DNA from 2 places in the Brevibacillus sp. FW306-2-1A-C05A genome. Region 2 is predicted to be linked to the other one. Evidence: riboswitches for the same ligand, from Rfam matches in the RefSeq annotation. Region 2 holds a riboswitch; the other holds the start of a gene.
The links. A riboswitch is a leader RNA that binds a small molecule or an ion and turns the genes downstream of it on or off. The one in region 2 is predicted to bind cobalamin.
Positions count from the first base shown of each region.

Region 1: linked by a shared signal. The riboswitch ahead of cobO (cob(I)yrinic acid a,c-diamide adenosyltransferase) and the one ahead of AC3WJN_RS24555 (energy-coupling factor ABC transporter permease) in region 2 are both predicted to bind cobalamin.

Region 1 covers NZ_JBYSWV010000016.1:91,295-95,489, reverse strand. Annotated here, with positions in the region: partial or broken gene AC3WJN_RS12250 (hypothetical protein) at 1-286, shown strand, start outside; partial or broken gene AC3WJN_RS12245 (MFS transporter) at 304-1,066, opposite strand; gene AC3WJN_RS12240 (MarR family winged helix-turn-helix transcriptional regulator) at 1,083-1,502, opposite strand; cobalamin riboswitch at 1,698-1,917, shown strand; gene cobO (cob(I)yrinic acid a,c-diamide adenosyltransferase) at 2,201-2,740, shown strand; gene cobD (threonine-phosphate decarboxylase CobD) at 2,740-3,846, shown strand; gene cobU (bifunctional adenosylcobinamide kinase/adenosylcobinamide-phosphate guanylyltransferase) at 3,843-4,195, shown strand, end outside.
Region 2 covers NZ_JBYSWV010000075.1:5,450-9,644, reverse strand. Annotated here, with positions in the region: gene cbiQ (cobalt ECF transporter T component CbiQ) at 1-410, opposite strand, end outside; gene AC3WJN_RS24560 (energy-coupling factor ABC transporter substrate-binding protein) at 407-691, opposite strand; gene AC3WJN_RS24555 (energy-coupling factor ABC transporter permease) at 688-1,452, opposite strand; cobalamin riboswitch at 1,599-1,795, opposite strand; gene AC3WJN_RS24550 (quinone-dependent dihydroorotate dehydrogenase) at 1,950-3,041, opposite strand; gene AC3WJN_RS24545 (GerAB/ArcD/ProY family transporter) at 3,186-4,195, shown strand, end outside.

The DNA.
Region 1 (4,195 bases), on a different contig from region 2:
CCCGGTCATTCTCGATCTGGCGGAGCGAAAAGTGATCTGGACGGACATCGCGCTGCGCTCCCACCCCCGGTTTGTCAATAACGTAGAGGCGAACGGAGGCGGCGTGGAGTGGATGGGAAGGGCGCTCACCTCGCTGGTGAAGCCCACTCTCTATGAGCTGTTCACGCTTCATGCGCAAGCGAGAGGCACGCTGACTGACCGGGCGGATGAGGCGGACACGGTTTTCTCCATGGACGAGGGAATCACTCCGTTTGACCTGGAAATCATCATGGCGGACTTTTTGTAAGCTCGCTGGTTTCGTTAGGCAAAGGGAATGAGGTGCGTGTCCATTAAGCCGGTAGTGGTGAATCCGCAGATGAAAAATGGCAAAATCAGAAACCAGAAAGCTTTGGTTGGAAATATCCGCCTGACCGGTTGCCGGCTGGAAGGATGTATTTGTTGTCTTTCATCTGCAATCTGTGGCGACCTCCTATCGGTTGCAACCCCTTTTCGGCAGGATGATTCTTCAGAAGAAACATCATGACGGGAAATACCACGATCAGTAAAAAGAGACCCAATACCGCAACAGCCATTTTCCAGTCAAACCACTGTATGAAAAACAGTGAGGCTGGCACAACTACCATTTGGCCTACGCTAAAGCCAGCCTCTATTACTCCGAATGCGAGTCCACGCCTTTTATTGAACCAATTTGTGACCATAATGGTTGCGGCTACATTGGAGGCACCTCCAACACCAATGGAAGCGAAGACACCATAGAGAATAAACAATTGCCAGAGGGAAGTTACCCATTGCGTGAAAAAATGCTCAGACCAACCAGAAGTGTGCTGCCTAAGAGAATGGACCTGGCACCAAAGCGGTCAATCAACCTGCCTGCTATTGGTTGGGATATGCCATAAATGACAAAACTCAATGTGGAGATGAGAGAAATGGTACCTCGATCCGCGGCAAAGCCATTCTCCCAAGGTTCAATAAATGCTCCGAAAGAAAGTCTTGCTCCTTGCACAGCCAACAATGCGAAAAAGGTGACAAATAAAATGATCCACGCGTAATGCACTTTGCTCTTCACAGGCTCAACGCACTCCTTATGAGTTTAATCCCAATCTGGTCAGCATGTTTTTGAATAATTTCGCTTCTTCTTCACTGAATATGGACATCGCTTCTTGATTCACTTCGTCACTGATCTGATTCAGAGGTTGTTCCAATTCCTTGCCTCGCGGAGTCAGAAAAATCAAGTTCGTCCGGCTATCATTGGGATCGGAACGACGCTCGATGAGCCCCATATTTTGCAGTCGATCGAGCACCCCCGTGATGGTTGCTCCATCCAAGCGAAGCCGACTACCCAATTCCACACCTTTTTGGCCATCTTTTTCCCATAGCGCATGTAATAGAACAAACTGCACGGGAGTAATCCCGTACGGCGATAATTTGGCCTTTTCCATTTGCCAGATTTTTTGATACGCCTTCCCGAGAAGAAACCCATAGCAATCCTCAATCCGATCCATATGTACCTCCAAATATTTTATTGGAAATCGATGTAAGAATAAGATAACACGCACACAAAAGATTTGTGTACAAATAATTAGTTCACAAAACAAAGATCAATGCCCAGTATGTTCCTATCCGCAGCTTTTGCTTGAATCCCCGGTAGCATTTGCTATTATTAAAGCAAGTGCTTGTCATAGAAAAGAACGACATTTGAATATGGTAGAAAAACAGGTCCTTGTTTTTCGCAAGCGATAGTTTGCGAATGCGAGGTTAAAAGGGAAGTTTGGTGAAAAGCCAACGCGGTCCCGCCACTGTAAAAGAGGAGCTCTTCTTCTTGGCAACGGCGCCATCCACTGCACGCCAGCGTGCGGGAAGGAGGAAGAAGAGCGAAGATCCTTGAGCCAGGAGACCTGCCTGTTTTGATGTCCACTGATTTCCTTCGGGTCAAAGGATGAGGTGAGGATTGTTGCAGTCGGCTATCCGCGCTTTGTTTTCCTTGGAGGTTTGGGGAAACAAGGCGTTTTTTTGTACGCGGAAAGCGAAACAGGAAGCAAATCGGCAAACTCTTCACTTTTTCAGTCAGGTAAATAACGAGGCTATGGAAAACATTTGAAATAGGCAACGGAGCCTAAACTGCATTTTTGGAGCGCTGTGCCTCCGAAAATTATTAGGGATGGGCAACGGGGCCTACAGTTTATTTTGGGGGTGAGCGTACTTGAGCAACAAGCGGGGCCTGTTTTTGGTCTACACCGGAGACGGCAAAGGAAAGACAACAGCCGCGGTGGGGCTGGCTGTGCGCGCGACTGGACGAGGCAAAAAGGTCATCATGATCCAGTTCATCAAGTCGCCGGAGCGCACGTACGGAGAGAAAATCATCTTCGACAAGCTGGGCATCGAAATCGTGCAAAAAGGCGTAGGCTTCACCTGGACGAAGACGCCGGAGGAGCATCGCGCGGCGCTGCAGGAAGCGTGGGCGTTCGCCCGGGAAAAGCTCGCTTCGGGCGAGTACGATGTCGTCATTCTCGACGAGCTGAACAATGCGCTGGCGATCGACCGTTTTCCGATTGCGGACGTGCTGCCGCTCGCGGACGTTTTGGAAGCGATTCAAAACAGGCCGAGCCATGTGCATCTGGTCGTGACGGGGCGGAGCGCCAAGCAGGAAATCATCGACATGGCCGATCTCGTGACAGAGATGAAGCCGATCAAGCATTACTACGATGAAGGAATACCAGCGGTGCTGGGGGTAGAGTTTTGATGAACGTACTGGAAGCGTACGGCCACGGCGGAGATTTGCTGACGGCAGCGGACCGCTTTGGGATGGAGCCGGGCCAATTCCTTGATTTCAGTGCCAATATTAACCCGCTGGGCATGCCGGACAGCGTGCGCGAGATGCTTTTGGCCTCGCTGTCTGCCGTGCTGCGTTACCCGGACCCTGGGCATCGCCAGTTTCGCCGGGCGTTGGCGCAGCGGTTGCAGTTGCCAAAGGAATGGCTTTTGCCTGCGAACGGAGCGGCAGAAGCGATGGCGCTCGCGATTCTCGGGCTGCAGCCGCAAACAGTCGGCGTGATTTATCCTTGCTTTTCGGAATATGCAGAGCTTTCCGAGCAGTTTGGCGCAACCGTCATCGGCTGCTACGGAAAAGAAGAGAACGGCTACAAGGCCGACAGCGCCGAGCTGTACCGTCTGTTCGAACAGGCTGATCTGGTGTTTGTCGGCTCGCCGAACAATCCGACTGGCATCTTGTATGAGCCACAGGAGCTGTTGCAGATGGCGGACTGGACGGCCCAGACCGATACGTGGCTGGTCGTGGACGAGGCGTTTCTCGATTTTGTGGAAGAAAGCCGCCAGTTTACGCTGGCAAGTCGGCTGGAGCGCTTTCCCCGCGTCATTTTGCTGCGGTCGATGACGAAAATGTACGCGATCCCCGGCTTGCGTCTCGGATACGCGATCGCCCAGCCTGACGCGATTGCGAAAATGCGCGCGAAGCAGGTGAGCTGGAGCGTGAATGCGCTTGCGCTTTTGGCGGGGGAGCTGTGCTTGCAAGAGCATGAGTACGAGCGGCGGACACGCAGCCTGGTCGCCAGGGAGCGCGCTGGCCTGGTCGCGTTTATTCGCGGGGAGCTGGGCTGGAAGGTCTGGCCGGGGGAGGCGAACTTTTTGCTGCTTCGCTCGCCGGAGGGCTTGCCAGCCGCACAACTGCAAGAGCGGCTCGGCAAAAAAGGCGTGCTGATTCGCAGTTGCGCCATGTATCCCGGATTGACGGCGCATGACGTGCGCATCGCCGTTCGCGGGCCAGAAGACAATGCGCGCTTGATCGCGGCCTTGCGCGAGGTACACAGCGAAGGGAGCGGGGAGCGATGAGTCTTGTGCTGGTGACAGGCGGCGTGCGCTCGGGAAAAAGCCGCTTTGCGGAAGAACTGGCGCAACAGGCCGGAGAGCGCGTCCTGTACGTGGCGACGGGTCAGGCGTGGGACGAGGAAATGCGGCAGCGGATCGAGCGGCACAAGGAGCGGCGGCCGAAGCAGTGGGGCAGCGTGGAGGTCGGCGAGCGGCTGTGCGACTACGAGCCTGCTAGCACACCTTACGACGTCGTGCTGATCGATTGCCTGTCGACGTGGGTGAGCAATCGGCTGATGAGCGTCGAGGAAGCAGAGTGGCGAAGCGAGGCGCACACAGAGGCGCTGCTTGCGGAGGCAGAGGCGTGGCTTGG
Region 2 (4,195 bases):
AACAAGACAAAAGCAAAGCAGGCGAGGCTGGCCATCGTCCGCCAAAAAAGCAGCCACACCTTGTCGAGCGCGCTTGCCGGAACGTAGACCAGATACGGCCCGATCTTCCACGCCGCAACTGCCTGGACGCCCGCCCCTGCATCCGCTCTTACTGCTTCCAGCAACAGCGCCGGAAGCCCCAGGACAAAAAACGACAGGGACAGGATGAAAAATCCGAAATAGAAACGGACGGGAATACGGGCATACACCATTACCCATACTCCCATCCATAGACAAATCGCCATCTGCAACCATTCATGTCCCGTCAAAACGAGCAAAATCAGCACGCCCGCAAACAGGAGCTTGTGCTCAGGCGGCAAAAATCGCAGCCGGTTTTGATAGGAAAGCGAATCAAGCTGCTGCCAATTCATTTTTTATGCTTATCCAGCCGGCCCTTGTACAATCCCACGGCATAGCCGACAACGCCCGCCCCGAGCGCCGCTTGCACCGCGAACAGCAAGCTCTCTGTCTCGCCGCCTGGCGGTTCAAGCAGCGGCTCGAACCACGGCTCGTAAGCAGGGGCGATTTCCTTGATCGCTTCCTCAGCCGCTCCATCTGCTCCCCCGAACTCCGAATCCTGCACCAACAGCAACGGCACAACCGCCAGCAAGACTACGCCCAGGAGCAGCAGCCAGTTCATCCCTTTTTTCACAGCGATTCCTCCCGTTTCAGCAGGCGAAGTTGCGCCAGCTCTTTTGCATTGTAAGACTGCAGCCAGTTCCAGACGAGCACGGTCAAAAGCCCTTCGCTGATCGCCAACGGAACCTGGGTGATGGCAAAAATTCCTGCGAATTTCGCGAACGATGCCATAACGCCGCCGGATTCAGCCGGGAAAGCCAAAGCCAACTGCACGGAGGCCACGACATAAGTAGCCAAGTCTGCGAGCGCAGCAGCAGCGAATACGGCCAAACGCTGTCCGCCGTTTCCGCGCACGATCAGGCGATAGACGCCGTAAGCTACCATCGGCCCTACTACTGCCATGGACACCGCATTGGCTCCAAGCGTCGTCAGCCCTCCATGCGCCAAAAGCAGCGCCTGGAACAGCAGCACCAGGCTGCCGAGCACGGACATGACCCACGGGCCAAACATGATCGCGCCAAGCCCGGTTCCCGTCGGGTGCGAGCTGCTGCCCGTCACCGAAGGAATTTTCAGCGCGGACAACACAAAGGCAAACGCGCCGGATACGCCGATCAGCAGCTTCATTTGCGGATGCTCCTTGACGATTTTGTTCAAGGAACGAATGCCGAGAATAAAAAATGGAATAAATACTACCCACCAAAACAGCGCCCAGCCCAGCGGCAAATATCCTTCCATGATGTGCATCGCGTGGGACGTCTGCGGTTCATTTACGAGAAAATAAAGGACAAAGCCTGCAATCAACAGACAGGTCGAAACGAAACGGGATCGATTCAAGACATTTCCTCCTCCTTTGCTGTTCTTTCTTTTTTCACCAACAAAAAAACCTCATCCGCTAGCAGACGAGGTATGCGCACAAAAACAACAGACCGTTGGCACAGTCCTATTGCTTCGTATTCACCGCTCCTTTCCGCGAAGGTATTCCTGGGTGTGGCAAGTAGGTAGGTCTCCTGGCTTTCAGCTCATCGCGCTCTTTGTCCTTCCCCATATGAATATGAGTGGCTCTATCTCAAAGAGAACTCCCTGATTACAGTGGCGGGACCGCTCGGGACTTTCACCCGATTCCCTGTTACCCTTTATGCGGCTTGCACATAAAGGCACCTATCGCCGACGATATGCAATTGTTAGATAGTTCTTGCTTGTCCCACATTATTATACAGAATCAAGGGAAAAAGCGGAAGAATATAATCAGCGGCGTATAACTGCGTAAAAAAACCGATGCCCCGCCATTCCGGGAGTCATCGGTCTTTGTTGCATCCGCTTCTTTTTTATGCTTACGACCTGGCGTCCACGCCGACCGCTTCGCTGATGTGGGAAAAGCCGTCGCGCTTCAACAGTTGCAAAAGCTTTTTGTTGATTTGCTTGGAGATGCCCGGGCCTTGATAAATCATTCCGGTGTACACTTGCACGAGACTTGCGCCCGCCCGGATTTTCGCGTACGCATCTTCCCCCGTGAAAATGCCCCCTACGCCAATGATCGGCACCTTGTCGCCCACTTCCTGGTAAATTTCTTTTACCCAGGCAGTCGAACGCTCTGTCAGCGGTTTTCCGCTCAGTCCTCCCGCTTCCTCGGCATAGTGATGCCCTTGAACGGCTTCACGCGACAAGGTCGTATTGGTGGCAATAATGCCGGAAATGCCCTCTTCCACCGCTCCTTGCACGACATCGCGCATGTGCTCGTCGGACATGTCGGGGGCTACTTTGAGCAGAATCGGCTTTTTCTGAATGCCGCGCACTTCCATTTCCGCCGCTTTTTCGCGCACCGCCCGCACCAGCAGCCGCATGCTCTCGGTTTCCTGCAAATCGCGAAGATTGGGCGTATTCGGAGAGCTGATATTAATGACGAAATAATGGCCGTACGAATAGAGCATGTCCAGGCATTTGATATAGTCAGAAGCCGCTTCCTCATTGGGAGTGACTTTGTTTTTGCCAATGTTGATCCCGATCGGAACATCGGAATACGCGTAATCGACCAGATGCTGCGAAGCCAAATAAGCACCGTGGTTGTTGAAGCCCATCCGGTTGATGATCGCCTCGTGCTCAGGCAGGCGAAACAGGCGCGGCCGCGGATTGCCCGGCTGTCCTTGCGGGGTCAATGTCCCGACTTCCACGAACCCGAACCCGAGCGCACCCAGTGCATGATACACTTCGGCATTTTTGTCAAAACCGGCGGCGAGCCCTACCGGATTGGGAAACGTCATTCCCCACAGCTTTGTGGCAAGACGCTCGTCCTTCACCTGAAACATCATTCGCAGCAAGCTTTTTCCCGGAGCAGAATCTTCCACCAGCTTCAGGGCACCAACCGTTCTTTCATGAATCTCTTCCGTATCCATCTGGAACAGATATTTTCTAATGAGCTTATACATCCCGGCTGCACTCCTTACTCCATTTTTACCTCATTGTAGAATACCACACTTTATTTATCGTGGGCTAACCTTTATACGCGATACATATTTCCAGCCGGGCAAACAAACCATAACAAAACCACCAAGTCGGGGGGACGTTGGTTCATGAAAGCAGACGGAAAAATCGGGATTGGCCAAGCGATCATGGTGATGATGCTGTCGATCGGAATCACCAATCATGTCACCCTTATCCCCCTGCTGCTCAGCAAAGCCGGGCGCGATGCCTGGCTGAGTGTCATCTTTGGCATGATCCCCTTTTGTGTTTGGGCGTACGCGCTCTATTTCATCAACAGCCGCATCGGACAGCAGTCGTTGTCCCACTGGCTCTTGCTCCGGTCCGGAAAAGCCGTCCGCTTCCTGCTGCTCATCCCCATCATGCTCTGCCTGTACATGATGGCACTCGTCAATCTGGTTGATACCCAAACGTGGACAACCGTCAACTATTTGCCGCAGACGCCCGAGTGGGTGACTGCGCTTGCCCTGATGATCTTGTGCGTTCTCGCATCCTACGGCGGCATTGCCTCAGTCGGCATTACTTCGGGCATATTGCTGCCCATTGTCTCCTTGCTTGGCATGTTCGTCGCATTCGGCAACGTACCGAAAAAAGACTACTCCCAGCTCTTGCCGCTGTTCCAGAACGGAATTGCCCCTACCGTGCACGCCATGGTTTTTGTCGGGGGTGGCTTTACCGAGCTGTTCCTGCTGCTGTTGCTGCAGCATCACGTGCGCAAACCGCTGCGGCTCATCCACTACATCGTCATGATTGCCATTACCTTGGTCCTGACGCTCAGCCCGCTGACGGGAGCCATCGCCGAGTTCGGGCCTGTGGAGTCGATGCGCCAGCGCTTTCCTGCCTTTGAACAATGGCGGCTTTTGACGATCGGAAAAGACATCGAAAACATGGAGTTTTTTTCCATCTTTCAATGGCTGTCCGGCTCGTTTATCCGCATTACGCTTTGCCTGCTGCTGCTCGGGGAGCTGCTGGTCCTGAAAACGAAAAAGCAGCGCAAGTACGTCATGCTCGCCCTCGGCGCCAGCATGATCGTTCTCACCAGCCTCCCCTACAACGACATGCAGTTCGTCACGTTTCTGTCGAAGATTTACTATCCGCTTTA